DNA from 4 places in the Massilia haematophila genome. Region 4 is predicted to be linked to each of the others. Evidence: predicted binding sites of a transcription regulator. Region 4 holds the regulator's gene; each other region holds the start of a gene.
What was found. Region 4 encodes sigma-54, which starts transcription at its own class of promoters, with help from an activator protein. Its sites were predicted from a motif close to TGGCANGNAANCTGCTTT; they were not measured.
Positions count from the first base shown of each region.

Region 1: the regulator sigma-54 is predicted to act here: its motif matches at 4,627-4,644, upstream of ACFOPH_RS10670 (PEP-CTERM sorting domain-containing protein).
Region 2: the regulator sigma-54 is predicted to act here: its motif matches at 4,747-4,764, upstream of ACFOPH_RS20420 (TldD/PmbA family protein).
Region 3: the regulator sigma-54 is predicted to act here: its motif matches at 1,296-1,313, upstream of pqqA (pyrroloquinoline quinone precursor peptide PqqA).

Region 1 is NZ_JBHRVV010000001.1:2,398,503-2,406,359, reverse strand. It holds gene ACFOPH_RS10680 (M1 family aminopeptidase) at 1-3,471, shown strand, start outside; gene ACFOPH_RS10675 (hypothetical protein) at 3,627-4,484, shown strand; gene ACFOPH_RS10670 (PEP-CTERM sorting domain-containing protein) at 4,759-5,280, shown strand; gene ACFOPH_RS10665 (bile acid:sodium symporter family protein) at 5,295-6,296, opposite strand; gene ACFOPH_RS10660 (S46 family peptidase) at 6,469-7,857, shown strand, end outside.
Region 2 is NZ_JBHRVV010000001.1:4,617,796-4,625,652, reverse strand. It holds gene ACFOPH_RS20430 (TldD/PmbA family protein) at 1-1,426, opposite strand, end outside; gene ACFOPH_RS20425 (TldD/PmbA family protein) at 1,622-2,956, opposite strand; gene ACFOPH_RS20420 (TldD/PmbA family protein) at 2,970-4,607, opposite strand; gene ACFOPH_RS20415 (class I SAM-dependent methyltransferase) at 5,005-5,796, shown strand; gene ACFOPH_RS20410 (serine hydrolase) at 6,141-7,772, opposite strand; gene ACFOPH_RS20405 (M1 family metallopeptidase) at 7,796-7,857, opposite strand, start outside.
Region 3 is NZ_JBHRVV010000001.1:3,695,838-3,703,694, forward strand. It holds gene moaC (cyclic pyranopterin monophosphate synthase MoaC) at 1-434, shown strand, start outside; gene ACFOPH_RS16360 (hypothetical protein) at 465-845, opposite strand; gene ACFOPH_RS16365 (hypothetical protein) at 909-1,169, opposite strand; gene pqqA (pyrroloquinoline quinone precursor peptide PqqA) at 1,406-1,480, shown strand; gene pqqB (pyrroloquinoline quinone biosynthesis protein PqqB) at 1,556-2,491, shown strand; gene pqqC (pyrroloquinoline-quinone synthase PqqC) at 2,488-3,180, shown strand; gene pqqD (pyrroloquinoline quinone biosynthesis peptide chaperone PqqD) at 3,193-3,456, shown strand; gene pqqE (pyrroloquinoline quinone biosynthesis protein PqqE) at 3,480-4,640, shown strand; gene ACFOPH_RS16395 (hypothetical protein) at 4,790-5,389, opposite strand; gene ACFOPH_RS16400 (S9 family peptidase) at 5,691-7,748, shown strand.
Region 4 is NZ_JBHRVV010000001.1:4,766,386-4,774,242, forward strand. It holds gene ACFOPH_RS21120 (monovalent cation:proton antiporter-2 (CPA2) family protein) at 1-1,138, opposite strand, end outside; gene ACFOPH_RS21125 (KpsF/GutQ family sugar-phosphate isomerase) at 1,236-2,258, shown strand; gene ACFOPH_RS21130 (KdsC family phosphatase) at 2,258-2,800, shown strand; gene lptC (LPS export ABC transporter periplasmic protein LptC) at 2,807-3,403, shown strand; gene lptA (lipopolysaccharide transport periplasmic protein LptA) at 3,434-3,997, shown strand; gene lptB (LPS export ABC transporter ATP-binding protein) at 4,000-4,758, shown strand; gene ACFOPH_RS21150 (RNA polymerase factor sigma-54) at 4,802-6,283, shown strand; gene hpf (ribosome hibernation-promoting factor, HPF/YfiA family) at 6,349-6,702, shown strand; gene ACFOPH_RS21160 (enoyl-CoA hydratase/isomerase family protein) at 6,843-7,857, shown strand, end outside.

The sequences.
Region 1 (7,857 bases), 2.4 Mb from region 4:
GCGATCCAGGTCGGCGGCGCCATCGGCAACGTCAACCGCAACGCGCCGCTGGTCGTGGCCCAGCTGCTCGGCTCCTTCAGCCTGATCTCGATGTTCGTCGTCACCATCTTCATCGCCGGCACCGTGCTGCGCGACGCCGACGTCGGCATTTCCGACATGCTGTTCGCCACGCCGATGAAGAAGCACGACTACCTGGTCGGCCGCTTCGCCGCCGGCCTGGTGGCCTGCCTGTTCATCTTCGCCCTGATCGTCGCCGGTTCGATGCTCGGCCCGCTGATGCCCTGGGTCGACGCCCAGCGCGTCGGCCCCTTCCCGGGCAGCGCCTACCTGTGGGCGCTCGGCGTCATCGTGGTGCCCAACCTGTTCTTCATCGGCGCGGTGCTGATGCTGCTGGCCTCGACCACGCGCTCGATCATGCTGGTCTACGTCGGCGTGCTGGCCTTCTTCGTGCTGTGGATCGTCGCCGGCCGCTTCACCGCGGATATCGACAACGAGTGGATCGCCGTCCTGACCGACCCCTTCGGCATCCGCGCGCTGGGCCGCGCCACCCGCTATTTCTCCACCGCCGAGGCGAACGCGGGCCTGCCTGACTTCGCCGGCTACATCCTGGCCAACCGCGTGCTCTGGGCCGGCGTCGCGCTGGCGCTGTTCGGCCTGACCCTGGCCCTGTTCAAGCCGCAGCGCGCCGGCACCGGCAAGCGCCTGTTCGGCAAGGCCAGGATGCCGGCGCCGGCCGCGCCTGCCGCTGCTCCCCGTGCGCTGCCGCGCATCGAACCGCGCTTCGGCCGCGCCACGCGCTGGGCCCAGTGCCGCCACATCTTCGCTTTCGACGCCGCGGCCGTCTTCAAGAGCGTGCCTTTCCTCGTCATGCTGCTCTTCGGCGTGCTGAACATGGTCGGCTCCGCCTCCCAGATGGACCGGATGTTCGGCACCGACGTCTATCCGATGACCCACCTGATGATCGACATGATGGAGGGCAGCTTCAACTTCATGCTGCTCATCATCGTGACCTTTTACGCCGGCGAACTGATCTTCAAGGAACGCCAGGCCAGGATCGCCGACGTCGTCGATGCGATGCCGACCCCGAACTGGGCGCCGTTGGTCGCCAAGAGCCTGGCGCTGGTGGGCGTGGTGCTGGCCTTCCTGTTCACCGGCGTCCTGGCCGCGATCGCGATCCAGCTGGTCAGGGGCGGCGCCCCGGTCGAGCTGGCGCTCTACGCCAAGGGCATGCTGGTCTCGAGCGTTCCCTTCATCCTCCTGGGCCTGATCGCCATCGTCCTGCAGGTGGTCACGAACAACAAGTTCGCCGGCTACGCCCTGATGATCGTCCTGATGGTGTCGCAGGTCGTCGCCCTCGTCATGCACTTCGACCACAACCTGTACAACATCGGCGGCCTGCCGCGCACGCCGTACTCGGACATGAACGGCTACGGCCACTTCCTCGCGGGCTGGGCCTGGTTCGCGCTGTACTGGACCCTGTTCACCGTGGCAGCCCTGATCGTGGCCCAGGCCTTCTGGGTACGCGGCCTGTCGGTCGACTGGCGCACCCGCTTGCGCACGGCCGGCCAGCGCCTGAAGGGGCCTTCCGGCGTGGCGCTGGCGGCCTGCGGCATCGCATTCGCCGGGGTCGGCGCATGGATCCTCCACAACACGAACACCCTGGCGCGCTACGAGGCCGGCAACGTGGCGATGGACAAGCAGGCCGAGTACGAAAAGACCTACCGCAAGTACAAGGACCTGCCGCACGCGAAGATCGTCGACGTGCGCGCCAACGTGGATATCTATCCGGAGGAGCGCCGGGTCGCGATCCGGGGCCGCTACGTCCTGGAGAACAAGACGGGCAAGCCGCTGGACACGCTGCGCCTGCAGCGCAACCCGGATGTCGCGACCACCCTGTCGGGACTGCCCGCGCACAAGGTCGAGCTGGACGACAGGAAGTTCGGCTTCACCATCATCAAGCTGGACCAGGCCCTGGCGCCCGGCGCCCGCCTGCCGCTGGACTTCGCGGTCGACGTGCGCCGTCCGGGCTTCACGAACGGCGGGACGGCCGATACCATCAACCTGAACGGCACCTTCTTCAACAACCGCGAGTTCTTCCCGCAGATCGGTTACCAGCCGGGCGGCGAGCTGACCGACCGTAACGAGCGCCGCAAGCGCGGCCTGGGCGAACCCGAGCGCATGGCCAAGCTGGAAGACAAGGCGGCGCGCGCCAACACCATGTTCGGCCAGGATGCGGACTGGATCGATTTCGAGACCGTCGTCTCGACCAGCGGCGACCAGGTCGCGCTGGCGCCGGGCTACCTGCAGAAGTCGTGGAAGGAAAACGGCCGCAACTACTTCCAGTACAGGATGGACCAGAAGATGATGCCGTTCTTCGCCTACCTGTCGGCCGACTGGGCGGTGAAGAAGGGCGAGTGGAAGGGCATCCCGATCGAGATCTACCACGACAGGAAGCACGCCTACAACGTCGACCGGATGATCGCGGGCACGCAGAAGTCGCTGGACTATTTCACGACCCGGTTCACGCCCTACCAGCACAAGCAGGTGCGCATCCTGGAGTTCCCGAACTACCAGAGCTTCGCCCAGTCCTTCGCCAACACGATCCCGTTCTCGGAGTCGATCGGCTTCATCGCCGACCTGCGCGACAAGGACGCCATCGACTACGTGTTCTACGTGACGGCCCACGAAATGGCGCACCAGTGGTGGGGCCACCAGGTGACCGCCGCCAACGTGCAGGGATCGAGCATGCTGATCGAATCGCTGTCGCAATACTCGGCGCTGATGGTGATGGAGAAGGAATATGGCCGCCAGCAGATGCGCCGCTTCCTGCGCTACGAACTCGATCGTTACCTGAGTTCGCGCGGCGGCGAGCTGATCGAGGAACTGCCGCTGGTGCGGGTGGAAAACCAGGCCTACATCCACTACCGCAAGGGCAGCCTGGTCTTCTACCGCCTGCGCGACGAGATCGGCGAAGAAGCCCTGAACCGCGCCCTGAAGCGCTTCTTGCAGGACAAGGGCTACCAGGAGTCGCCGTTCGCTACCTCCGCCGAGCTGGTCGACTATATCCGCGCCGAAGCCCCGCCATCGAAGCAGGCCCTGATCACCGACCTGTTCGAGAAGATCGTCTTCTACGACAACCGCGTGCTGGAGGCCAGCGCGAAGAAGCGCAGCGACGGCCAGTGGGACGTGACCATGAAGCTGCACCTGGCCAAGACGGAGGCCGACGGCAAGGGCAAGGAGAACCCGCGCGCCTACGACGAACCGGTGGAAGTCGGCGTCTTCGCCCGCGCCAGGGGCGCCAAGGAAGCCGACGAAAAGGTGCTGCTGCTGGAGAAGCGTGCGCTCTCGGGCGCGAATCCGGTGCTGACCGTGACGGTCAAGGAACAACCGTTCGAGGTCGGCGTCGATCCCTACAACAAGATGATCGACCGGGTGTCGCGCGACAACCGCAAGGAGGTCAGCATCGAGTGAAGGGAGGGAAGGGGCGAGGCGGGCGCACGATTGCTGACCGCAAGGTCAGCAATCGTGCGCGTTGTTAATATGATATTGGCGATAATAAAAGTGTTGTCGCGCCAGACAAAGTCTGGCGGACATTTTTTGAACAACACTTTTCTATTGGAGAACCCATGTCCAGCCCAGCCACGCGCGCCGTCCGCCCCTCCCTGAACAAGATCGTCGTCAATGCCGTCAAGGGCGCCATCCTGCTGGGCGCCGCGACGGCCGGCATGGCCCAGGCCCAGCAATCGCCGGCCCTGGACCGTATCAGCATTTCCGGCGGCGCCTTCTATGCCGATCCCGAGATCCACCTCGGCGGCGACACCCGCTACGGCCGCGTCGACACGCCCGACGAAAAGATCGGCCACGAGAGCCTGCCGCGCGCCAAGGCCGAGCTGTTGTTCGGCGACAGCCACGGCCTGTCCTTCGATTACTTCCGCTTCAGCAAAGGCTACGGCGCCACGCTCGACGGCGACACCGTGTACGAAGGCCGTCCGGTGAGCGGCAGCATCGAGGCCGACGCCAAGCTGCGCCTGGAGATGGCGCGCCTGGCGTACAAGCTGTGGTTCGGCAAGGAAAAGAGCGTGTTCGGCGTCGGCCTGGGCGCGGCCTACCTGCGCGCCAAGATTTCCGGTTCGGCCGATGCGCAGGTGAGCGCATCCAACCCGCCCGAGACCTATACCTGGAGCGGCAGCGGCTCGTCCAGCGATGGCGTCTGGGCGCCGACGATCGAGCTGGCCTGGCGCTACGCCCTGAACGACAAGGTGCGCCTGTACGCCGAAGCGGGCGGCGTCAAGAAGAACGGCGGCACGGTCGAGGGCCACGTCTACAATGGCGCCGCCGGCGTCGAATGGCTGGCCGCCCGCAACGTCTCGCTGATGCTCGACTACGGCATCCAGAAGATCGACCTGCACCGCAATGGCGAACGCACTGCCGACCTCGACCTGAAGCTGACCGGCCCCTCGGCCTTCGTCAAGGTCCGCTTCTAAGACTGGATTCAAGGGCGAGGTCCGAGAGCCGGACCTCGTACCTGCTTTTCTTTCGCCATATCCTGTCGAGAAATCTTACGAAAATATTATTAATTTTCGGGCAATTATCATAACTCATTGTTTTTTATAAATATTTTCTCTCAGGCACATTTCCTGCTAACGAATGGTATTGCACGATGTTTTACCCTCGGTATCAGTGTGACATCCCTCGCATTGCTCCCGAAACTACCATCACCGGTCGGGATAACGACCATTCACTTGACAGGAATGCGCAATGAATCTGATGAAAAGTCTGAAAAAAGCAGCTGCTGCCGTCATGTTCTTCTCGGCAGGCGTGGCGAATGCGGGGCTGTACCAGTTCGATCTCACCGGCGATTACAACGCCAGCTGGCAGCTGGACTCCACCCTCGCGTCGGATGTTCCCTATCCCGGCCTCGGCTTCACCGTCTATGACGTCTTCGGTAACTTCCCGGGTTCGTGGTTCGACGTGGCCGACCTGACCTTCTTCAACGCTTCCATCGGCGGCGGCATGGAGATCCTCGACTGGTACGGCGACACGCTCCTGCTGAGCACCGACGGCCTCCAGCTCTACACCGGTTCCGAATACACGCCGACCTTCAAGCTCGGCACCTTCAACCTGACCCAGTACCTGGGGACCGGCGTCTACACCCTGACGGTCACCGACCTCGATGCCACCCCGGGCGAGCCGTCGCCCGTGCCGGAGCCGGCCACCACCGCGATGCTGCTGGGCGGCCTGGGCGCACTGTACGCCGTCCGCCGGCGCCGCCAGCAGTAAGCCTCAGGCAAGCCTCACTCGGCGCGCCTTGCCCACTTCTGCGCCAGCACGGCGCAGACCATCAGCTGGATCTGGTGGAACAGCATCACCGGCAGGATGATCATCCCCAGCGCCGAAGGCGCGAACAGCACCTTGGCCATCGGCACGCCGGTGGCCAAACTCTTTTTCGAGCCGCAGAACACGATCGTGATCTCGTCCTCTTTCGAGAAGCCCGCGCGGCGGCTGGTCCAGGTGGCCAGGCCCAGGGCGATCGCCAGCATCAGGCAGCTGACGCCGATCAGCGCGAACAGGGTCCAGCCCGAGACGTGTTGCCACAGGCCTTCGGTCACGGATTCCGAGAACGCGGTGTAGACCACCAGCAGGATCGAACCCTGGTCGACGTAGCGCAGCACCGGCTTGTGACGGTCGATGAAGGCGCCGATCCAGGGGCGCAGCAACTGGCCGGCAAGGAAGGGCAGCAGCAGCTGTTCGACGATGCTCAGCACCTGCGACCAGCCCGAGCCGCCGCCGGCCGCGCCGCCGTCGCTGACGATCAGCGCACCGACCAGCATGGGGGTGAGGAAGATGCCGAGGAAGTTCGAGGCCGAGGCGCTGCAGACGGCCGCCGCCACGTTCCCGCGCGCCATGGCGGTAAAGGCGATCGAGGACTGCACGGTCGAGGGCAGCACGCACAGGAACAGGATGCCGAGATACAGGTCCGGCGTGAGCAGCCCCAGGGCCAGCGGCTTCATGGCCAGGCCCATCAGCGGGAACATGACGAAGGTCGAGGCCAGGACCAGCAGGTGCAGGCGCCAGTGCATCAGGCCGGCGACGATGGCTTCGCGCGAGAGCTTGGCGCCGTGCAGGAAGAACAGCAGGCCGATGGCGACCGTGGTGACGTCGCCCAGCGCGACGGCGACCTGGCCGCTGGCGGGCAGGAAGCTCGCCAGCACGACCATGCCGAGCAGCGCCACGGTATAGGCGTCGAGCGCGAGCTTGTGCGCGAGGGTGGAGAGGAGGGTGGCGAGGCGTCCCATGGCGTTCCTTCGAAATGCCAGCCCGGCGGGCAATCCTCCATTCTAGCCAGAATGCACGAGTTGCGGGGCACGCGGTACGCTCCATGCATCCTGTATGGACGGCGAAAAACCTTTTTCCGGCCCCGGCCAAGGGCTATACTCGCGCTTGTTCCAACTCATCCGGGGTCCTACCTTGTTCAAATCGATCGTCCTGCCCGTCGCCCTGATCGGCGTGGCCGCCCATGCCGTCGCCGACGAAGGCCAGTGGCAACCGCACCAGCTGCCGCAGCTGAAATCCGAACTGAAACGCATCGGCATCACGATGCCGGCCGAGAAGCTGGCCGACCTGTCGAAGCATCCGATGAGCGCGATCGTCTCGCTGGGCGGCTGCTCGGCCTCGTTCGTGTCGCCGGACGGCCTGGTGGTCACCAACCACCATTGCGCCTACGGCGCCATCCAGCGCAATTCGACCGCGGAAAAGAACTACATCGTCGACGGCTTCCTGGCCAAGACCCGCGCCGAGGAACTGCCGGGCGGTCCGAACACCCTGGTGTACGTGACCGAGAAGGTCGAGAACGTCACCGATCGCGTGCTGAAGGGCCTGGGCGGCAGCATGAGCGGGCGCGAGCGCAGCGAAGCGATTTCCGCGCGCATCAAGGCCTTGATCGCCGAGTGCGAGAGCGACAAGGCCTACCGCTGCTCGGTGCCGGCCTTCCACCGCGGCCTCGAGTACTACCGCATCAAGCAGCTGATGATCCGCGACGTGCGCCTGGTGCACGCGCCGTCGGACAAGATCGGCAACTTCGGCGGCGACATCGACAACTACGAGTGGCCGCGCCAGACCGGCGACTACAGCTTCCTGCGTGCCTACGTCGGCCCCGACGGCCGCCCGGCCGATCCGTCGCCGAACAACGTGCCCTACAAGTCGAAGGACTTCCTGGTGGTGTCCGCCGAAGGCCTGAAGAACGGCGACCCGATCCTGCTGGCCGGCTACCCGGGCCGCACCAGCCGCTACAAGCTGCCGTCGGAAATCCGCTTCGCGCGCGAGGTCGACTACCCGGCCAAGGTCGCGACCATCACCGCCGACCTCGACGTGATCGCTGCCGCCACCCGCGGCAACGCCGCCTGGGACGTGCGCTACGCCAGCGTCGCCAAGAGCCTGAACAACGTGCTGAAGAAGACCCAGGGCCTGCTCGACGGCTTCGCGCGCAAGGACATCGCCGCCATCAAGGACGTGCAGGACGCCGAGTTCCGCGCCTGGTACGGCAAGAACGGCAGCGCGGGCAACCTGCTGGCCGACCTGGACGCCGTGATCGCGTCGGACATGGCGCTGTCGCGCGAGGAAGCGGCCTATGCCGAGGCTACGCATAGCGACCTGCTCAAGAGCGCGCGCACCCTGTACCGCCTGGCCCAGGAGCGCCAGAAGCCGGACGCCCAGCGCGACGCCGGCTACCAGGAACGCGACCTGTCCTTCATCAAGGCGCGCCTGACCCGCCTCGAGCAGTCCTTCGTGCCGGACGTCGACCAGGCGCGCTGGGCCGCCGCATTGACGCGTTATGCGAAGATCGACCAGAAGCTGCGT
Region 2 (7,857 bases), 150 kb from region 4:
CGATCTTGCCGTTCTTGATCTCGTAGAACAACGTGCCGCCGAACTGGAAGTTGTAGCGCTGCTGGTCGATCGAGTAGGAGCCGCGGCCGATGATGTAGATGCCCTTCTTGACGTCGGCAACCATCTCGTCCGGCGTCAGCTTTGCCTTGCCGGCGGCCAGCGACACGTTCGGCATGCGTTGGAACTGCACGTTGCTCCACGAGTCGGCATACGAGCAGCCGTGCGATTCCTTTTCGCCGATGATGTGGGCCTGGTCGCGCGTGGCCTGGTAGTTAACCAGGACGCCGTCCTTGATGATGTCCCACTGCTTCGCGCGCACGCCTTCGTCGTCGTAGCCGATCAGGCCCAGCGAGCCCGGCGTGGTGCGGTCGGCGATGAAATTCACGCGATCGGCGCCGAACTTGAATTTCTTCGTCTGCCACTTGTCGAGGGTGGCGAAGCTGGTGCCGGCGTAGTTCGCCTCGTAGCCGAGCACGCGGTCCAGTTCGGTCGGGTGGCCGACGGCCTCGTGGATGGTCAGGAACAGGTGTTCCGGCGCCAGCACCAGGTCGTACTTGCCCGGCTCGACCGATTTCGCCGACAGCTTTTCGCGCGCCTGCTTGCCGGCCAGGCGCGCATCCTCGATCACGTCATAGGATTTCGTGTACAGCGTGGTGACGCCGCCGGCGGCGCGCACCTTGTCCTGGGCGCGCACGTCGAAGTACTCGTAGCCCATGCTGACCGGGGCGCCGAGGCCGCCGCGCGAGCGGAATTTACCGGTCGCCTTGTCGACCGCGGTGGCGGTGATCGGCGCCCACAGGCGGTGGATGTCCTGGTCGATGTAGGAACCGTCGGTGGAGGCGAAATACTTCTGCTGGTTGATCTGGAAGAGGTTCGCGGTCATGAAGCTCGCGCCCGCGTCCAGGCCGGCCTTGTTGGCGGCGAGGAGCATGTCGGCCTTTTCCTTGACCGGGACCGCGCGCCAGTCCTTCGTGAACGGCGTTGCCCAGCTGACCTCGCCCACGCCTTTCACGGGCGCCAGCTGCACGGGTTCGAGCTGCAGCCGGGCGTTGGCCTTCGCGATCGCCACGGCCTGGCGTGCGGCGCCGGCGACGGCGTCCGGGTTCATGCTGTTGGTCGCGGCGAAGCCGTAGGCGCCGTTGGCGATGACGCGCACGCCGACGCCGGTCGATTCGGTATTCGTGATGCCTTCGACGTTCAGGTCGCGCGTCGTGATGAACTGGTTCAGGTAGCGGCCGATGCGCACGTCGCAGTAGGTCGCGCCGGCGCCCGTTGCCGCGTTCAGGGCGGCGTCGGCCAGGGCTTTCTTGAAGCTGACCGCCATCGGGTTCAGCAGGTCTTCGGCCGCGATCGCGTTGCCGAACACCGGTACCAGCATGGCGCCCGCCGTGCCGGCGCCGATTTTGAGGAAGCTACGTCGTTCCATCTTTTCTCCGTTGGGGCGGTCGGTGCGACCGCGTTTTTCGTAGGGTGGGCTCTTGAGCCCACGCGGTACGGCGCTTGCATGTCGAAACCGTTCCGCATGGCGCCCGTATCGGCGCTAATGAATTCGCGGCTGTTCTGAAGTTCAATCCGCGTGGGCACAAGTGCCCACCCTACAAAAGCGCGCCAGCGCCTACTCTTACACCGCGTCCGAGAGGGACGTGAAGTTGAAATCCCGCACCTTCATCGACGGGATCACCATCGGGTCCGGACCTTCGTCGCCACCGATCACCACCGGCTTGCCGATCTCCTCGATGTTGTTGAGCAGCGTGACCGGGCTTTCGTTGAAGCGGAAGTTCTTGATCGGGTGCTTGATCTTGCCGTTCTCGATGTAGAAGGTGCCGTCGCGGGTCAGGCCGGTCAGCGCCACCGATTGCGGGTCGACCATGCGGATGTACCAGGTGCGGGTAACGAGCACGCCCTTCTTGGTATTCGCGATCAGCTCGGCCGTGGTCTTGTCCGTGCCGCCCATGATGAAGTTGCCCGGGCTGCCGATCGAGCGCGCGTTCTTCTGCTGGGCCCAGTAGCGCGAATAATCCATCGCGGCCACGCGGCCGTCCTTGATCAGGGCGGCGCGTTCGCGCGCGCGCATGTCGTTGTCCCAGGGGAGCACGGGCACGTCCGGGTTCCACGGGTCGGTCCAGATGTTCACCTTCTCGTCGAACAGCTTGTCGCCCAGGCGGTTCTTGCCGCCGGCCTTGGACAGGAAGCTGCGGCCCTCGTCGGCGCGGCGCGCGTCGAAGCCGTTGAACATAAAGGCGAGTAAATCGCTGGTGGCGGCCGGTTCCAGCACCACGGTGTAGCGGCCCGGTTCCAGCGCTTTCGCATCGACCGAACGCAGCGCCTTTTCGATGGCGACGTCGGCCGCTTCGCGCGGGTCGAAGCGGGCCAGGTCGCGCGCCGAGCGCTTGACCCAGCCGGAGCCGCGGCCATCCTCGGTGCGGATGGTGCAGGTAAAGTCGAGCGAGGTCAGGGCCTGGTGGCCGAACACGCCGTTGGAATTGGCGATGGTCTCGAACGAGGTGGTGTCGAGCAGGAAGCCGGCGGCGACCAGGCCCTTCTTGCGGCAGGCCTCGATGCTGTAGGCGGCGGCCTGGGCGCGGATCTCGGGGTCGATGTCGGCGGTCTTCTGCACGAAGGTGTTCGAGGCCCGGAATTCGGCTTTCGAGACGGCCGGCATGAATTCCGGATTTTCCGGCGCCAGGCGCGCCAGCTCCTCGGCGCGGCGCACCACGCGCTCGAGCGACTTGTCGTCGAACTCGTTGATGCTGGCGGTGCCCTGGCGCTTGCCGAAGGCGACGCGCACGGTCAGGCTGGTGTCGTCGGTCAGGCCGGCGGTGGAAACGGCGTTGCGGGCGAAACGGATGTTACCGGCGCGTTTGCCGCCGATGCTGACGATGCACTCGTCGGCCTTCGACAGCGACATCACGCGGTCGCAGATGCGTTTGGTTTGTTCCTGGGTCAAGATGGTCATGTCGTTCCCTGCCTTAGCCGATCTTGCGAGCGGTGTTGATCACGTTGATGCCGTTGAAGCGCGCGGTCGACGAACCGTGCGACACGATGCTGATCTGCGGCGGTTGGCCCTTGCCGTCGAAGAAGGAGCCGCCCATGCGCCAGTCGCGCTCGTCGCAGATGGAAGTGCAGGCATTCCAGAATTCCTGGGTGTTGGCCTGGTAGGCGACGTCCTCCAGCATCTGGCCGATCTTGCCGTCCTTGATCTCGTAGAACAGGGTGCCGCCGAACTGGAAGTTGTAGCGCTGCTGGTCGATCGAGAACGAACCCTCGCCGACGATGTAGATGCCCTTCTTGATGTCCTTCACCATCTCGTCCGGTGTGAGCTTCTTCTTGCCGGCGGCCAGCGAGACGTTCGGCATGCGCTGGAACTGCACGTTGCTCCAGGAGTCGGCGTACGAGCAGCCGTGCGATTCCTTCTCGCCGATGATGTGAGCCTGGTCGCGCGTGGCCTGGTAGTTGACCAGGATGCCGTCCTTGACGATGTCCCACTTCTTGCAGGGCACGCCTTCGTCGTCGTAGCCGACCGCGCCGAGCGAACCCGGGGTGGTCTTGTCGGCGACGATGTTGACGATCGGCGAACCGTACTTGAAGTTCTTCGACTGCCACTTGTCGAGGGTGGCGAAGCTGGTGCCGGCGTAGTTCGCCTCGTAGCCGAGCACGCGGTCCAGTTCCGTCGGGTGGCCGACCGATTCGTGGATGGTCAAATAGAGGTGCTCGGGGCTGAGCATCAGGTCGTACTTGCCCGGGGCGACCGATTTCGCGGTCAGCTTCTTCTTGGCGTCGCGGCCGGCGGCGCGCGCATCCTCGATGATGTCGTAGGAATCGGTGTACAGGGTGGCGACGCCGCCGGCGGCCTTGATCTTGTGCTCGGGGCGGGCGTCGAGGTATTCGTAGCCCATGCCGACCGGTGCGCCCAGGCCGCTGCGCGAGCGGAACTTGCCGGTCGTCTTGTCGACCGCGGTGGCGCTGATCGGGGCCCACAGGCGGTGCAGGTCCTGGTCGATGTAGGAGCCGTCGGTCGAGGCAAAATACTTCTGCTGGTTCACCTGGAACAGCATCGACTGCATGAAGTTGGCGCCGCCGTCCATGCCAGCCTTGTTGGCGGCGATCAGCAGGTCGGCCTTCTCCTTGATCGGCACGGTGCGCCAGTCCTTCTTGATCGGCGTGCTCCACGCGACTTCACCGATGCCCTTCACTGGTGCAAGCTGCACCGGTTCGGACTGCAGCTTGGCGTTGGCGCGGGCGATCGCGACCGCCTGGCGCGCGGCACCGGCGATGCCGTCCGCGGTCATGTCGGACGTGGCCGCGAAACCGTAGGCGCCGTTGGCGATCACGCGCACGCCGACGCCGGCCGACTCGGTATTGACGACGTTCTCGACGTTCAGGTCGCGGGTGGTGACGAACTGGTTCAGATAGCGGCCGATGCGCACGTCGCAGTAGGAAGCGCCGGCCTTGGTGGCGGCGTTCAGCGCGATGTCGGCCAGCGCCTTCTTGGCCGATGCGGCCATGGGATTGATCAGTTCCTCGGCCGCGATCGCGCGTCCGGCGACCGGGATGAGCATCGAACCAAATGCGATGGTGCCGATGTTGAGAAAGGTACGACGTTCCATTGTGTCTCCTGAATTCAACCTGCTTCGGGGGCGGCGCGCACACGGGCAAGCCGCGTATGTATATGTAGAACTCGTGGCTGTCGTCGCGGCGAGCGCGACGGCAAACTGCTAAACATTATCAGCAACTAAAGATTTTGGATAGGCAATCTTTGTACCAGCCGGGCGTATTTCGAAATGTCCAGTCCATGCGGACGTCCATGGCGTGTCCGAGTGTCCGCTCGTACGGGATGCGGACAGTACATACGTCCTATCTGGCGTATTGACATGCGCCTGGGGTGCGCGCGTGGATTTGCTTGACTGGCAAGATGGCTTGCCGGATCATCGGGCGCGACGGCGACGGCGCTGCCGGGCCCGCAACCACTTGCAAGCACACGCAACCACACGGAGACCTAGACCCATGAAACGACTGATCCTGGCCGCCCTGCTGGCCACCGGCATCGCCGGCGCCGCCCAGGCCGACGACGCGCTGAAAGCCGCCATCGCCGGCGAGCACCGCGCCGAGAGCAACCGCGCACGCGACGTCTACCGCCATCCCTACGAAACCCTCACCTTCTTCGGCATCAAGCCGAACATGACGGTGGTGGAACTGGTGCCTTCCGGCGGCTGGTACACCGAGATCCTCGCGCCCTACCTGCGCGACAAGGGCAAGCTGATCGGCGCGGGCCAGGCGATTGCGCCCGGCAACCGTTACGGGGAAGCGTTCAAGAAGAAGCTCGACTCGAACCCGGCGCTGTACGACAAGGTCGTCACCAGCGTGTTCGAGCCGCCGACCCGCTACGACATCGCCGCGCCGAACAGCGTCGACATGGTGCTCACCTTCCGCAACCTGCATAACTGGGTCGGCAACGGCGACGAGGCGGTGAAGACCACCTTCAAGGAAATCCACAAGGTCTTGAAACCGGGCGGCGTGCTGGGCGTGGTCGACCACCGTTTGCCTGCTTCGATGAAGCAGGACGACAAGGCCTCGAGCGGCTACGTGCACGAAGCGTATGTGATCCGGATGGCCGAAAGCGCCGGCTTCAAGCTGGCAGGCAAGTCGGAAGTGAACGCCAATCCGAAGGACAAGGCGGATCACGAGAAAGGCGTGTGGACCCTGCCGCCGGTGCTGGCAAACAAGGACAAGGACCGCGAAAAATACATGGCGGTCGGCGAGAGCGATCGCATGACGCTGAAGTTCGTGAAGCAGTAAAGAGGACGGGGCCGATGGCCCCGTTTTCGATATGGCGGTGACGATGGCGTAGGGTGGGCACTCCGTGCCCACGCGGAAGCGTGATGCGTGCTGCTCCTATTTGATGCCGGCATTCCGCGCAGAGTTGGCAGTCTCCCGGGAGAGGCGTTAGCGTGTGCTCCATGAGACACGCTGTCTCGACACCCGCAGCGCGTCCAGAACACGGCCGCCGATGACATCGCGTTCCGCGTGGGCACGGGGTGCCCACCCTACGGTCCGCAAAGCGTTCCAAGCACGTTCACCGATGAAGCGACGTTACAGGGAAACACCAACAATAAAAAAACGGGCCATCGGCCCGTTTCACTTTATTTCTTCGCGCTTGCCTTCACCGGCTTGAACAGCAAATCGTGGAAGTCGTAGCTGAAGTCGGTTTCCTCGGACACCGCCTTCATTTTGACGTTGTCGATGCTGCCGTCGTGGTCGAGCGAGAAGGTGACGTAGGCGTCGGCGTTGAAGTTGCGCTCCTTCCAGCGCACGATGAAGGTGTCGTGCTGGAAGTGCTCCATCTCGCCGGTGAGGTCCGGCGTGCGCGAGAACGACATGCGCAGCTTGTTGCCGTTGCGCTTGATGTTCATGATGCCATACCACGGGTCCTCGTACTGGCCTTCATACGACGCCAGCGCCAGCGACGGCTTCGAGCCCGACGCGCGCGTATCCGTGGCCGATTTCAGGCGCGCCAGTTCCTTGGCATGCGCTTCCTCTTCGAGGTCGGCGACCAGCTTGATCCAGTCGGTCGGCGTAGCGCCGGTCATGTACTGGTCGAGCAGGCGGTACTGCAGGGCGCTCAGTGCGCCGCCGCTCTCGGCGTTGGTCAGGATGGCAATGCCCAGCTTCGATTCCGGCACCAGCAGCACGCGCGAATAAAAGCCCTGCAGCGCGCCGCCGTGCATGGCGACCAGCTGGCCTTTATAGTCGCGCAGCTGGAAGCCCAGCCCGTAGGCGTAGAAGTTCGGCTTCGTTGCAGCCAGGGGCGGCTTCGGGGTGTTGATCTTCATCGGCGTCTGCGCGGTCCACATCTCGCGCGCCTGGGCGTCGGACCAGAGGCGCAGCTCCTTGCCGTCCGCGCCCTTGGCGCCGGCCACGCGGCCGTTATCGAGCAGCACCTGCATCCATTTGGCGATGTCCTCGGCATTCGTGTTGATGCCCACCGCGCCGACCGCGTTCGCCACCGGCATCGATTTGACGGCCGTGATCTTGTCCTTGACCTTGCTGTGCGCGTTCGAGGCGTTCGGGTTGCCCTCGTTCTCAAGCAGGCTGGTGGTAGTCGTGTTCATGCCGATCGGTGCGAGGATGCGCTCGCGCACCGTGTCGCCCCAGGATTTGCCGGACTTCCGGGCAATGATCTTGCCGGCGACGATGTACAGTAGGTTGTCGTAGGCGTAGCTGTTGCGGAAGCTCGTCGCCGGGCGGATGTAGCGCAGCTTCTCGATGATCTCGTCGGTGCTGAAGGTGGTGGTCGGCCACCACAACAGGTCGCCGGCGCCCAGGCCCAGGCCGCTGCGGTGGGTCAGCAGGTCGCGCACGGTCATCTCGCGCGTGACGTAGGCGTCGTACATCTGGAAGTCCGGCAGGTGCTTGACGACCGGGTCGTCCCATTTCAGCTTGCCCTCGTCGACCAGCATCGCCAGCGCGGCGGCGGTGAAGGCCTTCGAGTTGGAGGCGATCTCGAACAGGGTCTTGCCGTCGACTTTCGCCGGCTCGCCGAGCTTGCGCACGCCGAAGCCGCGCGCTGCGATCACTTGTCCGTCCTTGACCACGGCGATCGCGATGCCCGGCACGTCGAAGGCCTTCATGGTGCGGTTGACGTCCTGTTCGAGGTTGTAGTTTGACGCGGCCGGGCGCGCGATCGGCGGCGCGACCGCCGTTTGCGCGGTAGCCGACGCGCAGGCGCCGGCGGCGGAAAAGGCGATCAGGATCGCGGCTGCGAGGTGTTTCATGTTCTGCACTCTGGTGTCCTTTTTTACTGTTTGGCCATCGTCTTGTCGACGCTGCTCTGCGTCTCCGGGTGGTAGCGTTCGCGCG
Region 3 (7,857 bases), 1.1 Mb from region 4:
TCGGCGTCGGCGCCAAGAACGAGACCCACCGCATCGCGGTGGCGGCCGGCACCATCCGCATGCAGCCCGAGACGCTGGCGCTGATCCAGTCGGGCAACGCCAGGAAAGGCGACGTGCTCGGCATCGCCCGCATCGCCGCCATCATGGGCGCGAAGCGCACCAGCGACCTGGTGCCGCTGTGCCATCCGCTGGCCATCACCCGCGTCGCGGTCGACTTCGAGGTCGATGGCGCCAACAACAGCGTGCATTGCCGCGCGCAGGTCGAGACCCATGGCAAGACCGGGGTCGAGATGGAAGCGCTGACCGCCGTGCAGGTCGGCTTGCTGACGATCTACGACATGTGCAAGGCGGCCGATCGCGGCATGGTCATGACCAATGTGCGGGTGCTGGAGAAGCATGGCGGCAAGTCGGGCGACTGGACGGCGGCGATCTAGTCGTCGTTCGGCCAGTCCCGCCAAGACCCTTTACGCGCAAGGAATCGTCTTTGCGTCCGGCAAGGTAGTCAAGGGCTTGAAGCCGGCTGCGGCAGCTGCCGCGCCCTGGTCGACCGGGATCTCGAAGATCCCGATGCGGCCATCCGAGACACCGCATACCGCCGGGGTGGGCCGGCCATCGTTGCCGCACTCGGCAGCCTGGACCTGGATGTTGGCCGCAGCCAGTTGCGCTTGCAGGGCTGAGAGCGGGACGCCACCGCCGCTGCACTGCAGCGAGTCCATCGATTTGAACACTTTGGTACCGGGGACGATTTTGGTGCCGGCGAGTTTGGTATCGGCGTTTCCCTCGCCGCTACCACCGCAAGCGGCCAACGACGCCACAACTGCCACTGCCGGAAGCAAGATTCGCATATCAGGGTCCTTTTCAGCGAGTGTGACGACGTGATCGTCGTCCGACCCGAGTATGGACGAGCATTACATATTTTCCAAGTACCAAGTATCAACATACCCGATCGGCATGGACACGGCGGCGCGGGCAGGCTTCATCTCGCCGGCTGCATGCTTTCCATCCTGCGTGAGTGCCTGCCCCATCAGGCCGGCCACCTTGCAGTTCGCAACGGCAAAGCGCTCCATCGACTGGCGCTGGACCACCGTGGCGCTCTTCGCCAGCGCGTCGGCACAGGATTGCGATGCGCTGATGAAGGCGCGCAGCATCTGCTCCTGAATGACGGCCACATTTCGCCATCCAATTGCCCACGCACGTAGCACATGTGTCAGTTCTGCAATACCACTGTTCAACTTTGGCACACCTGATCAGGCGATTATCGCCATTCACAATTCCACGACGCCCCAGCGCGCAGGTGGCATGGGTATTGCCTATTGCCTCGTGACTGCACGAATCGCCAGCTTCGCAGTCGAGCCGCCTGCTGGCGCAATCGGAATGGCGCATTCAATCATTTAAGGAGACGATCATGACCTGGAGTAAGCCCGAGTTCATCGACTGGCGTTTTGGTTTCGAAATCACGCTGTACATCGCCAATCGCTAGCAAGCGTCAAGGCCGGCCATGGCGCCGCCGCCCCGGGCGCCGCCGCCGGCTGACGCATCTGCCTATGATCCGCCTATGAAAATCATCGTATTGGGCTCGGCAGCTGGAGGCGGTTTTCCCCAGTGGAACTGCAACTGCCGCAACTGCAGCGGGCTGCGCAGCGGCGCCATCCGGGCGACGGCGCGCACGCAGTCCTCCATCGCGGTGTCCGCCGATGGCCAGGACTGGGTGCTCATCAACGCTTCGCCGGACATCCTCGCGCAGATCCGCGCCATGCCGGCGCTGCAGCCGGAGCGTGCCCGGCGCGACTCCGGCATTGCCGCCGTGATGCTGATGGACGCGCAGATCGACCACGTCACCGGCCTGCTGATGCTACGGGAAGGAAAACCGCTGCCCCTCTACTGTACGGCCCCGGTCTGGCATGAACTCAACAATACGCTGCCTTTGGCGCCGGTCCTGTCCCACTACTGTGGCGTGCGCTGGCATGAACTGGCCGTCGGCAGCGACGCGGCAAGCATCAAGCGCCTGCCGGCGACGCAGGTGCCGGGCATCGAAGGCATCCGCTTCACGCCACTTGCGCTTAGCAGCAAGGCGCCGCCGTATTCGCCGCATCGGGAGCGCCCTGAAATTGGCGACAACATCGGCCTGCTGATCGAGGACGTGGCAAGCGGCAAGTCGGTGTTCTATGCGCCGGGCCTGGGTGCGATCGACCCGCCGGTGGAGGCTGCGCTGCGCCACGCGGATTGCGTGCTGGTCGACGGCACCTTCTGGAGCGCGGACGAAATGGTCACCCTTGGATTCTCGAAAAAGCGCGCGGCCGACATGGGGCACCTGCCGCAGTCGGGCGAGGCCGGCATGATTGCCGTACTCGACAGCATCGGCGAGCGGCGCAAGGTGCTCATTCACATCAACAACACCAATCCGATCCTGGACGAGGACTCCGAGCAACGCGTCCTCCTGGCGCGCCACGGCATCGAGGTCGCGTTCGACGGCATGGAGATCGACCTATGACTGTTGCCGTCCCCTGGAGCCGCAGCGAGTTCGAAGCGCAATTGCGCGACCGTGGAGCCGGTTACCACATCCATCATCCGTTCAACGTGAAGATGAACGAAGGCCTGCTGCGCGAGGACCAGATCCGCGGGTGGGTCGCCAACCGGTTCTATTATCAGGTCAACATTCCGCAGAAAGACGGCGCCATCATCGCCAATTGCCCGGACCGCGAAACGCGGCGCAAATGGGTGCGCCGCATCCTCGACCATGACGGCTGGGACGATAACGAAGGCGGCATCGAAGCCTGGGTGCGGCTGGGCGAGGCGGTCGGCCTCGCGCGCGAGGCCCTGTGGTCGCAACGCCATGTGGTTCCCGGTGTGCGCTTTGCCGTCGATGCCTACGTCAACTTCGCGCGCCGCGTCCCCTGGCAGGAAGCGGTCTGCTCGTCGCTGACCGAGATGTTCGCGCCAAAAATCCACAAGGACAGGCTGGCCAACTGGCCAATCCACTACGGCTGGATCGACCCCGCGGGCCTGCAGTATTTCCGCAGCCGCATATCGCTGGCCGAACGCGACGTCGAACATGGCCTGCAAGTGACGCTCGATCATTTCACGACCCGTGCCCAGCAGGAGCGCGCGCTCGAGATCCTGCAGTTCAAGCTCGACATCTTGTGGGCGATGCTCGACGCCATCGAAAAAGCTTATCCATAACCAAGGTGCCCCATGAACATCGTCCCCGACAAACCCGCCCTGTCGCGCCTGTTCCGCATGCAGTGGGAAGAGGCGCAAGGCAACTACGTGCTGCTGTATCCGGAAGGAATGGTGAAGTTGAACCAGAGCGCGGCCGAGATCCTCAAGCGCTGCGATGGTCAGCATACGGCGCCGGCCATCGTCGGCGAGCTCGAGCAGGCGTTCAACTGCAGCGGCCTGCAGGGCGACGTCGACGATTTCCTGCGCGCCGCCAGCGAACGCGGCTGGATCGCCTGAAGCCGGCTCGGTCACTTGCAGCCATGAACGCCCCGACTCCTGGCCCCGCCCTGTCCCGCCCTGCGATCTCCGCGCCGCTCTGGTTGCTGGCCGAGCTGACCTATCGCTGTCCACTGCATTGCCCGTTCTGCTACAACCCGGTCGACTACGCGAAGCACCGCGCCGAGCTGACGACCGAAGAATGGTTCGACGTGATGCGCCAGGCGCGCCAGCTCGGTGCGGCCCAGCTCGGGTTCTCGGGCGGCGAGCCGCTGCTGCGCGACGATCTCGAGGAGCTGGTCGGCGAAGGCCGCCGGCTGGGCTTCTATACGAACCTGATCACGTCCGGGATCGGCCTGACGGAGGCGCGCCTGGGCCGCATGAAGGAACGCGGGCTGGATCACGTCCAGCTCTCGTTCCAGGATTCGACCCGCGAGATGAACGACTTCCTGTCGAGCACCAAGACGTTCGACCTCAAACGGCGTGTGGCCAGGCTGATCAAGCAGCACGACTATCCGATGGTGCTGAACGTCGTGCTGCATCGGTTCAACCTCGACCACGTGGACAGGATCATCGCGATGGCGCTCGAGATGGAGGTCGAGTACCTGGAACTGGCCAACACCCAGTATTACGGCTGGGGCCTGGTCAACCGGGCGCAATTGATGCCGACGCGCGAGCAGCTGGCGCAGGCCGAAGCGACCGTCAACGCCTGGCGCGCCCGGATCGGGAACAGGATGCGCATCCTGTTCGTCGTGCCCGATTATTTCGAAGAGCGGCCGAAGGCCTGCATGAACGGCTGGGGCTCGGTTTTCCTCGGCATCGCCCCCGATGGCACCGCCCTGCCCTGCCATGCCGCCCGCTCCCTGCCGGGAATCGCCTTCCCCAACGTACGCGCGTTCAGCGTCAAGGATATCTGGTACGCCAGCGGCGCCTTCAACCGCTACCGTGGCGATGCATGGATGAAGTCGCCTTGCAGCGGTTGCGCCGACAAGGACAAGGATTTCGGCGGCTGCCGCTGCCAGGCCTATGCGATGACGGGGGACGCCGACAACGCGGACCCCGTATGCGCGAAATCGCCGCGGCACGGCGAGGTGCAGGCCGTCGTGATGCATGCGCGGCGCACGCAGGAGGATGGACAGCGGCAGCAACTGCAACCGATCCTGTTCCGCACCGACGCCAATTCGCGCGAGATGGGTGGCGCGTAGCGGCCGGCGGAGCTGGCGTCACGCCGGGGATGTAGCATAGGCAGGAAGGCGAGACGACGCGGGATTTGGGTTACTGCGGTATAACTTCCCCCACTTTCTGGCTAGACAGAAAACCGCGTCGCTAAATGGGCTGAAGCTTGCGTCCTGTCTTATTCCTCAGGCGTTGGAGGCGCCAAGAATCGCTGGACATTACGTTCGATCTCGGACCATGAATGCTCACCACTTATTACTGCCAGAAGAGGAATAGCAGTTGGCCGGACCTCGGCCCAAACAAGGTATCCATTGTCGAGACTATCGAGTACCTGCTGCGGCACCACCCAGGCGCCGACATTCGCCCCGACGAGCCGGATCAGATCGAACGTGTCTCGTGCGTTCCTTAGTCCGCCGCCATTCCCCTCAAAGCTCATCCGCATTCTAGGGAAAACGAACCATTCGCCGGTAACGCGCGACTCAAGCACCATGCTCGGCAGGCGATAAGAGGTCGATGGCGTGTCTTCGATCAAAATAGAAATTACTGGTTCAGAAACAGTACGAAGCAGTGTGTCGAAGTCCCTGGCAGAATCAAATGTTCTGAAGCGCGCTGTACGCTTGATCTCGGGCCCCTCACTTCTTTGTTCCTCAGCAGGAATGGCAGCTGATTGAACCGTTGTATGTGTCGCTCCTTCCGACACTGGTGTTTTCAAAAATGTGTCGAGCTTGTTCGCTAACCAGCTGGCAAAAACGCTCAGACCAAAGTCCCCTGGGCTCATCAAAACCTCACTCGCTGTTGGTAATCATGTGCATCTCGAATGACTTGTTATCGCATCATGTAGAAGCGATTTCTACTCTCAACTCGATGGGGTTCTGTATGCCGTTTTCTTTGCTAGGCATACCGCAACATACGGTGCTTTATCTAAAGACCGTGCTGGCCAGCTACGCCTTCCCATTTTAAAGTTGCCCCTCTGATAGTCGAACGGATCGTCGATGGCGTGTTAAATTGCTGGTTTGCCCACGGCACGCCTGTGCCTGCGCACAAGAACAACACCCGAGACACTGCTTGAAGAGGATCGAATGAAATTACGCTTGTTTGCCATGGTGACGGCATTGGCTGCCGCCAATACCATGGCCGCCGCGCCGCGCGGCTTCACGGTGGAAGACCTGGTCAACCTGGAACGCGTCGGCAGTCCGGCCCTGGCGCCGGATGCCAGCCGCGTCGTCTACACCGTGCGCAGCACCGACATGGACAAGAACCGCGGCCACACCAAGCTGTGGATGGTCGACCTGCGCGACGCCAAGGCGGCGCCGAAAGTCTTCGTTTCGCACGACAGCAGCAGCACCGATCCGGAATGGTCGCCGCAGGGCGACGCCGTCTATTTCCTGTCGAGCCGTTCGGGCAGCGCCCAGGTCTGGCGCCAGCCGGCCGGCGGCGGCGCGCCGGTGCAGGTGACGAACCTGCCGCTGGACGTCGACAACTTCCGCGTCTCGCCGACGGGCGACCGCATCGCCCTGAGCATGGCGGTGTTCCGCGATTGCGCCGACCTCGCCTGCACCAAGCAGCGCATGGATGCGCAGGCCAAGAACAAGGCCAGCGGCCGCGTCTACGACCGCCTGTTCGTGCGCCACTGGGATACCTGGGGCGATGGCCGCAACGCGGTGCTGTTCTCGGCGCCGCTGAACGACAAGGGCGTGGTGGCCGGCGAGCCGGTCAGCCTCTCGGGTTCGCTCGACGGCGACGTGCCCTCGAAACCATTCGGCGACCGCGAGGAATACCGCTTCAGCCCGGACGGCAAGACCGTCGTGTTCTCGGCCCGCATCGCCGGCAAGACCGAGGCCTGGTCGACCAACTTCGACCTGTATAGCGTCCCGGCCGCCGGTGGCGCCGCGCCGCGCAACCTGACCGCCGACAATCCTGCCTGGGACACCAAAGCCGTGTTCTCGCCGGACGGCAAGACGCTGGCCTACCTGGCGATGGCACGCCCGGGTTTTGAAGCCGACCGCTTCCAGATCATGCTGATGGACGTCGCGACCGGCCAGAAGCGCAAGCTCGCCGCCGACTGGGACCGCTCGGCCGGCGGCCTGCAATGGAGCGCCGACGGCAAGGCGCTGATCGTGGACGCCGAGGACATCGGCCAGCACCGCCTGTTCAGCATCGACGTGGCCAGCGGGAAGGTCAGCGGCCTGACCGACAAGGGTGCGATCGGCGGCTTCGACGTGCGCCGCGACACTGTCGCCTTCACGCAAGCTTCGCTGAAGTCGCCGGCCCAGCTGTACTCGATGAAGCTGGGCGGGACCAAGCCGGTGCAGCTGACCGCGAACAACGCCGACAAGCTGGCCGACGTGCGCTTCGGCGACTTCGAGCAGTTCTCGTTCAAGGGCGCGAACGGCGACACCGTCTACGGCTACGTCATGAAACCGTGGAACGCCACCCCGGGCGCGAAGTACCCGATCGCCTTCCTGGTGCACGGCGGCCCGCAGGGCAGCTTCGGCAACAGCTGGAGCTACCGCTGGAACCCGCAGGTGTACGCCGGCGCCGGCTATGCCGCCGTGTTCATCGATTTCCACGGTTCGACCGGCTATGGCCAGAAGTTCACGGATTCGATCAGCGGCGACTGGGGCGGCAAGCCGCTCGAGGACCTGCAAAAAGGCCTGGCGGCGGCGGTGCAGAAATTCCCCTGGCTCGACCGCGAGCGCAGCTGCGCGCTCGGCGCCTCCTACGGCGGCTACATGATGAACTGGATCGAGGGCAACTGGTCGGACGGCTTCAAGTGCATCGTCAACCACGACGGCGTGTTCGACACCCGCGGCATGGCCTACTCGACCGAGGAGCAGTGGTTCACCGACTGGGAAAGCGGCGGCCCCTATTTCACGGTGCCGGAGAACCATGAGCGCTTCAATCCGGTCCACCACGTGAACAAGTGGAAGACGCCGATGCTGGTGATCCAGGGCGACCTCGACTTCCGCATCCCGACCGCCCAGGCACTGTCGACCTTCACGGCGCTGCAGCGCAAAGGCATCGAGAGCAAACTGCTGGTCTTCCCGGACGAAAACCACTGGGTACTGAAGCCGGCCAATTCGGTGCTCTGGCACCACACGGTGATCGGCTGGCTCGACCAGTACCTGAAGCGCTAACTGAACCGCTAACGTCCTGTCTCGGCCTGCCGACAAAGCCCGCTGTGCAGCGGGCTTTTTTGTTGCCTGTGACAATCGATGGTTTTTTATCAGCATGACCGCTGGTATC
Region 4 (7,857 bases):
TGACAAAAGGCGCGACCAGCATCGACAGCACCATCGAGGCCAGCACCAGCTGCATCAGGAAGGGATCGATCAGCTTCGAGCCGGAGGCCAGGTTGAGCAGCACGAAACCGAATTCGCCGGCCTGCGCCAGGGCCAGGCCGGTGCGCATCGAGACGCCATCGGTGGAGCCGAAGGCTTTCGCCAGCAGCGCGATCAGCGCGAACTTCAGCAGCACCGGCACCACCAATAACAGCAGCACCAGCCACCAGTGCTCGAGCACCATGCGCAGGTTGAGCAGCATGCCGATGGTGATGAAGAACAGGCCGAGCAGCACGTCGCGGAAGGGCTTGATGTCTTCTTCGACCTGGTGCTTGAACTGGGTTTCGGAAATGAGCATGCCGGCGACAAACGCCCCCAGCGCCAGCGACAGGCCGGCGCGCTCGGTGATCCAGGCCGCGCCCAGCGTCACCAGCAGCAGGTTGAGCATGAACAGCTCCTGCGAGCGGCGCTTGGCGACCAGGGTGAACCAGTTGCGCATCAGCTTCTGGCCGAAGAACAGCAGCAGCGCCAGCACCGCGGCCGCCTTCACGGCGGCCCAGGCCAGGGTCACGGCCAGGTCTTCGGGATCGCGCGCCAGGGAGGGAATCAGGATCAGCAGCGGCACCACGGCCAGGTCCTGGAACAGCAGGATGCCGATGATGCGCCGTCCGTGTTCGCTTTCCAGCTCCAGCCGCTCGGTGAGCAGTTTCACCACGATGGCGGTGGAGGACATGGCGAGCGCCCCGCCGAGCGCGAACGCGGCCTGCCAGCTCACCTTCAGGGCCGGGATCCACATCGACAGCAGCAGCGCCCCGGCGACCGCGGCGACGATGGTCAGCACCACCTGGGCCAGCCCGAGGCCGAACACGATGCGGCGCATGGCGCGCAGCTGGGCCAGCGAGAATTCCAGCCCGATCGAGAACATCAGGAACACGACGCCGAATTCGGCCAGCGCGTGGGTGGAGGCGGTATCCGAGGCCAGGCCCAGCGCGTGCGGGCCGATCAGCACACCGACGGCCAGGTAGCCCAGCATCGGCGGCAGGTGCAGGCTGCGGAAGGCGACCACGCCCAGCACCGCACTGCCGAGCAGGAGAAGAGTCAGTTCGAGTCCGGATGCCATTCGTTCGTTTCTTTTACGCGCAGTGAGCGTTCGCAGTGAGCGTTGTTTAATACGTCTGGCAAGTTTTTTGCTTTCGCAATTCGTTTATACTTCCGGGATGAGTGTAACCGATGAAAAAACAATGCAGAACAGTTTTGACGAGAACCAGTCCCGCCGCGTGATGGAACTGGCGCGCGAGACCCTCGCGATCGAAGCCGACGCGGTCAAGGCCTTGCACGACCGCCTCGGCGTGGACGATTCCATCGTGCGCGCGGTGGCCACGCTGTACGCCTGCACCGGCCGCGTCGTGGTCTCGGGCATGGGCAAGTCCGGCCATATCGCGCGCAAGATCGCCGCCACCCTGGCCTCGACCGGCACCCCGGCGATGTTCGTGCATCCGGGCGAAGCCGCCCACGGCGACCTGGGCATGGTCACCGCCCAGGACGTGTTCATCGCGATCTCGAACTCCGGCGAATCGTCGGAACTGATGGATATCCTCCCGGTCGTCAAGCGCATGGGCACGCCCCTGATCGCGATGACCGGCAAGCCCCAATCGCGCCTGGCGCTGTTGTCCGACGTGCACCTCGACATCTCGGTATCCAAGGAAGCCTGCCCGATGAACCTGGCGCCGACCGCCAGCACCACCGTCACCCTGGCCCTGGGCGACGCCCTGGCCGTGGCGCTGCTCGACGCGCGCGGCTTCCGCGAGGAAGACTTCGCGCGCTCGCACCCGGGCGGCGCCCTTGGCCGGCGCCTGCTGACCCACGTGCGCGACGTGATGCGCAGCGGCGAGGCGGTGCCGTCGGTCACGCCCGAGACGCCGCTGGCGCGGGCCCTGCTGGAAGTGAGCCAGAAGGGCATGGGCATGACCGCCGTGGTCGATGCGGACCGGCGCCCGATCGGCGTGTTCACCGACGGCGACTTGCGCCGCCTGATCGAGCGCGTGCAGGACTTCTCGAACATCAGCATTCGCGACGTCATGCACCTGGACCCGCGCACCGTGCATCCCGAGCAGCTGGCGGTCGACGCGGTGGCGATCATGGAAGAATTCCGCATCAACCAGATGCTGGTGGTCGACCTGGACGGCAAGCTGGTCGGCGCCCTGCACATCCACGACCTGACCCGCGCAAAGGTAATCTGATGAGTAGCGTGATCACCGCACTGGAACACATGCAGCGCGCCGCGCGCGTGAAAGTGATGATCTTCGACGTCGACGGCATCCTGACCGACGGCAGCCTGACCTACGGACCGGACGGCGAGGTCACCAAGACCTTCTTCGTCCTCGACGGCCTGGGCATCCAGCTGCTGCAGAAGACCGGCGTGCAGACCGCCATCATCAGCGCGCGCAAGTCGCCGATCGTCAACGCCCGCGCCAGGGACCTGGGCATCAACCACGTCTGGCAGGGCTTCCACGACAAGCGCGTCGCCTTTGCCGAGCTGCTGGCGCAGACCGGCGTGACGGCCGAGGAGTGCGGCTACATCGGCGACGACGTGATCGACCTGCCCTTGCTGACCAGGGTCGGCTTCGCCGTCACCGTGCCCACTGGCCACCCGGACGTGCAGTACCGCGCCCATTACGTGACCAAGGCGCCGGGCGGGCGCGGCGCCGTGCGCGAAGTGTGCGACATGGTGATGCGCGCCCAGGGCACCTACGAACAGGCGCTGGCGCCGTACTTCGGGTAACGAGCCATGGCGACCCTCGTCAACCGCCGGACCTCGCACCGCTGGAAGCTGCTGGCGCTGATGCTCACGGCCGTGTTCTTCGCTTTCGGCAGCTTCTGGCTGCTGCAGGCCCTGCAATCGGAAGACGCGGACAATCTCGGCAATGCCGGGAACGAGCCCGACTACATCGTCGAGAATTTCAGCGTGGTGCGCATGACCGAGAGCGGCCAGCCGCGCTACCTGCTGTCGGGCGAGCGCCTGGCCCATCATCCGCTGAACGATGTCTCGGAGGTGAGCAAGCCGGTGGTCGAGAGCATGGCGCCGGGGCGTCCGCGCATGACCATGCACGCCGACCGCGCCCAGATCCACCACCAGGAAAACCGGATCGAGCTGATCGACAACGTCGACATCGTGCGCCCGGCCACGCCGGCATCGGAAGGGATGCGCGCGCGCACCAGTGCGCTGACCGTGCTGGCCGACGAGGAGATCGTCAAGACCGACCGTCCGGTGCGGATGGAGCTCGGCGCGTCGACCGTGAACAGCGTCGGCCTGGTGGCCGAGAACCCGACCCAGAAGCTGCAACTCGGCCGCGGCCAGATCGTCTATCCGCCGCGCCAGCGCTGACCTACACAACACAAGGAACGAGCACCCAACATGAAAAAAATCCTCGCTGCCGCCGTCCTCACGCTGCTGTCGCTGTCCGCTTCGGCCGAACGCGCCGACTCGCTCAAGCAGGCTGTCGTCAACTTCGATTCGCTCGACATCGACGAGGTGACCCAGACCCGCATCCTGACCGGTAACGTGGTCCTCACGCGCGGCACGCTCACCATGAAGTCGGACCGCGCGCTGGTCAAGGAAACGCCGGAAGGCTACATGAGCGTCACCCTGACCTCGGGCCCCGGACGCGTCGCGACCTTCCGCCAGAAGCGCGACGGCGCCGGCGACATGTGGGTCGAGGGCCAGGCCGAGCGCATCGAGTACGACGAGCGCCAGGAACTGGTGAAGCTGTTCTCGAAAGCCGTCGTCAAGGAACTGGAAAACGGCCGCCTGACCAATGAACTGAACGGCGCCTACATCTCCTACGACAACCGCCGCGAAGTGGCCGCCGTGCGCAACGACGCGAGCGGCGAAAGCAAGGTCGGCGGCGGCCGCGGCACCCTGATCATCGCGCCGCGCCGCACCGGACCGGCGCCAGCGGCAGCACCCGCAGGAAAGTAAACATGAAAGATGCAAGCACGAGCAGCACCCTGGTGGTCCGGGGGCTGCAGAAAAGTTACGGCAAGCGCCTGGTGGTGCGCGACGTGTCGCTGGAAGTGGGCTGCGGCGAAGTCGTCGGCCTGCTCGGCCCGAACGGCGCCGGCAAGACCACGTCCTTCTACATGATCGTCGGCCTGGTGCCGTCGGACGCCGGGTCGATCGAGATCAACGGCACCGACATCTCCAGCCTGCCGATCCACCGGCGCGCGGTGCTGGGCCTGTCCTACCTGCCGCAGGAAGCTTCGGTGTTCCGCAAGCTCACCGTCGAGGACAACATCCGCGCCGTGCTGGAGCTGCAGCGCAACGACGACGGCAAGCCGCTCTCGAAGGACGCGATCAACGAGCGCCTCGATTCGCTGCTGGCCGAACTCCAGATCGAGAAGCTGCGCGAGAACCCGGCGCTGTCGCTGTCGGGCGGCGAGCGCCGCCGCGTCGAGATCGCGCGCGCGCTGGCCACCAATCCGCGCTTCGTGCTGCTCGACGAACCCTTCGCCGGGGTCGACCCGATCGCGGTGATCGAGATCCAGCGCATCGTGCGCTTCCTGAAGGAGCGCGGCATCGGCGTCCTGATCACCGACCACAACGTACGCGAGACGCTCGGCATCTGCGACCGCGCCTACATCATCAACCAGGGCGCCGTGCTGGCCTCGGGCCGCCCTGACGACATCATCGCCGACGAATCGGTGCGCCGCGTCTACCTGGGCGAGCACTTCCGCATGTAGCAATCGTAGCAATCACGAAGCGACAACCTGGCAGCAACAAGCGATGAAACAATCCCTGCAACTCCGGACTTCGCAGCACCTGGCGCTCACCCCGCAGCTTCAGCAATCGATCCGCCTGCTGCAGTTGTCGACGCTGGAACTGCACCAGGAAATCGAACAGATCCTGTCCGACAATCCCTTGCTCGAACGGCTCGACGATCCGCTCGACCACTCGGTGCGCCTGCTCGCCGACGGCGCCATCAACAGTGCGCCCGGCAGCGGCGAGGCGCCGGCCGCGCCCGGCGCGGAAGAGGGGGCCGCGAACGGCGAAGCGGTGGACGGTTTCGACGCCGCGGGCGCCGATGGCGAGCGCGATGCCGACCGCGGCGATGGCGACTGGGGCGAACCCGGACGTGGCGCCGGCAACGGCGAGGACGAGGATGGCCGCCCGCAGCTGGAAGCGGCCGGCGTCACGCTGCGCGAGCACCTGTCGGAACAGGTGCGGGTGACGGGACTGGGCATGCGCGACCGCGCGCTGGCCGAACTGGTGATCGACGCCATCGACGACAACGGCTACCTGGAAGAGCAGTTGGATGAGATCCACGCGCGCCTGCCCGAGGAGCTCGAGGTCGAGATGGACGAGCTGCGCTGCGCGCTGGCGCTGGTGCAAAGCCTCGATCCGGTGGGCGTGGGTGCGCGCAGCGCCGCCGAATGCCTGGCGCTGCAGATCCGCGCCATGCCTGGCGTGCCGCTGGTGACGCGGCGCATGGCCCTCAAGATCGTCGAGGGATATCTCACCTGGTTCGCGCAGCGCGAATTCAACAAACTGAAAAAGGCGCTCGACTGCGACGACGAAGACCTGCGCGAAGCCCAGGCTGTGATCCGCCAGTGCAATCCGCATCCCGGCGCGGCCTTCGCCTCGAGCACCTCGGACTACGTGGTTCCGGACGTAATTGTCCGGAAAACGAAGAACGGCTGGGGCGTGATGCTGAACCAGGACGTGATGCCGCGCCTGCGCGTGAACAACATGTACGCGGCCCTGCTCAAGCAGGGCAAGGGCGAAAGCCAGATGAGCGCGCAGCTGCAGGAAGCGAAGTGGCTGATCAAGAACATGCGCCAGCGCTTCGACACGATCCTGCGTGTATCGCAGGCAATCGTTGAGCGTCAGCGGAACTTTTTCAGCCATGGCGCGGTTGCCATGCGGCCCCTTGTGCTTCGTGAGATAGCTGATACACTAGGACTACACGAGAGCACAATTTCTCGTGTCACAACTCAGAAATTCATGCTGACCCCGCACGGCATGTTTGAGTTGAAGTATTTCTTCGGAAGCCACGTCGCCACCGAAGCGGGGGGCGAAGCGTCTTCGACGGCGATCCGGGCTCTCATCGCGCAACTGACAGGAGCAGAAGACCCCAAGAACCCATTATCCGATAGCAAGATCGCGGAAATGCTCGGTGAACAAGGAATGGTCATCGCACGCCGCACGGTTGCCAAGTACCGTGAAGCACTGAAAATTCCTCCCGTTAGTCTCCGCAAATCCTTGTAACGGCGGCACCCTCGCGCTTCCTTGTGGCGCGGCGCGGCAGCCGCCACATCTTCAAAGGAGTGTGTATGAATCTCACCATCAGCGGTCACCACCTCGACGTAACCCCCGCCATCCGTGAATACGTACAGAACAAGCTCGAACGCATTACCCGCCATTTCGATCAAGTGATCGACTCCCACGTGATCCTCGCGATCGACAATCTCACCGAAAAAGACAAAAGGCAGAAAGCCGAGATTAATGTGCGCATGTCCGGCAAGACCGTGCACGTGGAAAGCGTTGCGCAAGACCTGTACGCGGCGATCGACCTGTTGATGGACAGGCTGGATCGGCAGGTGATGAAATACAAAACCATCCTGCAGAATCATAGTCACGAGGCGCTCAAGCGCCGCCCTGAAGGCGGAGAGGCAGCCGTCGCCTGACAGGCCGGCAAGCACCGTCTGAACGAGGGCGCCCATGGCGCCCTTTTCATTTCCGGCATGTTCATTTCTTGCCGCGCCGTCAATACCCCAGTTGTCTCGTCCTTCGGTAGAATGCGTGTTTTTTCTACCACGGACCGACCATGACCGACTTCGTCCTGACCCGCGTTGCCAACGGCACCGGCACGATCACCCTCGACCGTCCGAAAGCATTGAACTCGTTATCGCTCGACATGGTGCGGCGCCTGACCGAGGTGCTGCTGGCCTGGCGCGACGACAGCAGGGTCGACGCGGTCGTGATCACCAGCAGCAGCGAAAAAGCCCTGTGCGCGGGCGGCGACATCCGCTTCTTCCACGAAGCCGGCCACGCCACGCCGATGGGCGGTAGCGCGCTGCTCGAGGATTTCTTCACCGAAGAATACGCCCTGAATCACCTGATTCACTTCTATCCGAAGCCTTATATCTCGGTCATGGACGGCGTCGTGATGGGCGGCGGCATGGGCATCGCCCAGGGCGGCCCGGACACCGGACTGCGCATCGTGACCGACCGCACCAAGATGGCCATGCCGGAAGTGAACATCGGCCTGTTCCCGGACGTCGGCGGCAGCCATTTCCTGTCGCATGCGCCTGGCCAGCTGGGCAACTACCTCGGTCTCACCGGCCTGACCATCGGCGCTGCGGATGCCTTGTATGTCGGCCTGGCGGACGTGCACGTCCCCGGCGCTCAGCTGGGCGCGTTGACGGCCTTGATCGCGTCGACGCCCGGCGCGCAACTGGTCGACGCAATCCGTGGATTCGCGGCCGGCTTCGCGAGTGAAGTGGGGCCCAGCCAACTACAGGCCCAGCGCGCCGCGATCGACGCCCACTTCGGCGCGGCGTCCGTTGCCGCGATCATGGCATCGCTCTCGCGCGACGAAAACCCGTTCGCCCAGAAGGCTTTGGCCGCGATGCGCCAGCGCTCGCCGCTGATGATGTGCGTGACCCGCGAGATGCTGGTGCGCGGCGCCGCGATGGATGTCGCCGACTGCCTGCGCATGGAACGCTCGCTGGTACGCCGCAATTTCGAGCACGGCGAAGTCCTGGAGGGCGTGCGCGCGTTGGTGATCGACAAGGACAATGCGCCGCAGTGGAATCCGGCCACGCTGGAGGAGGTGACGC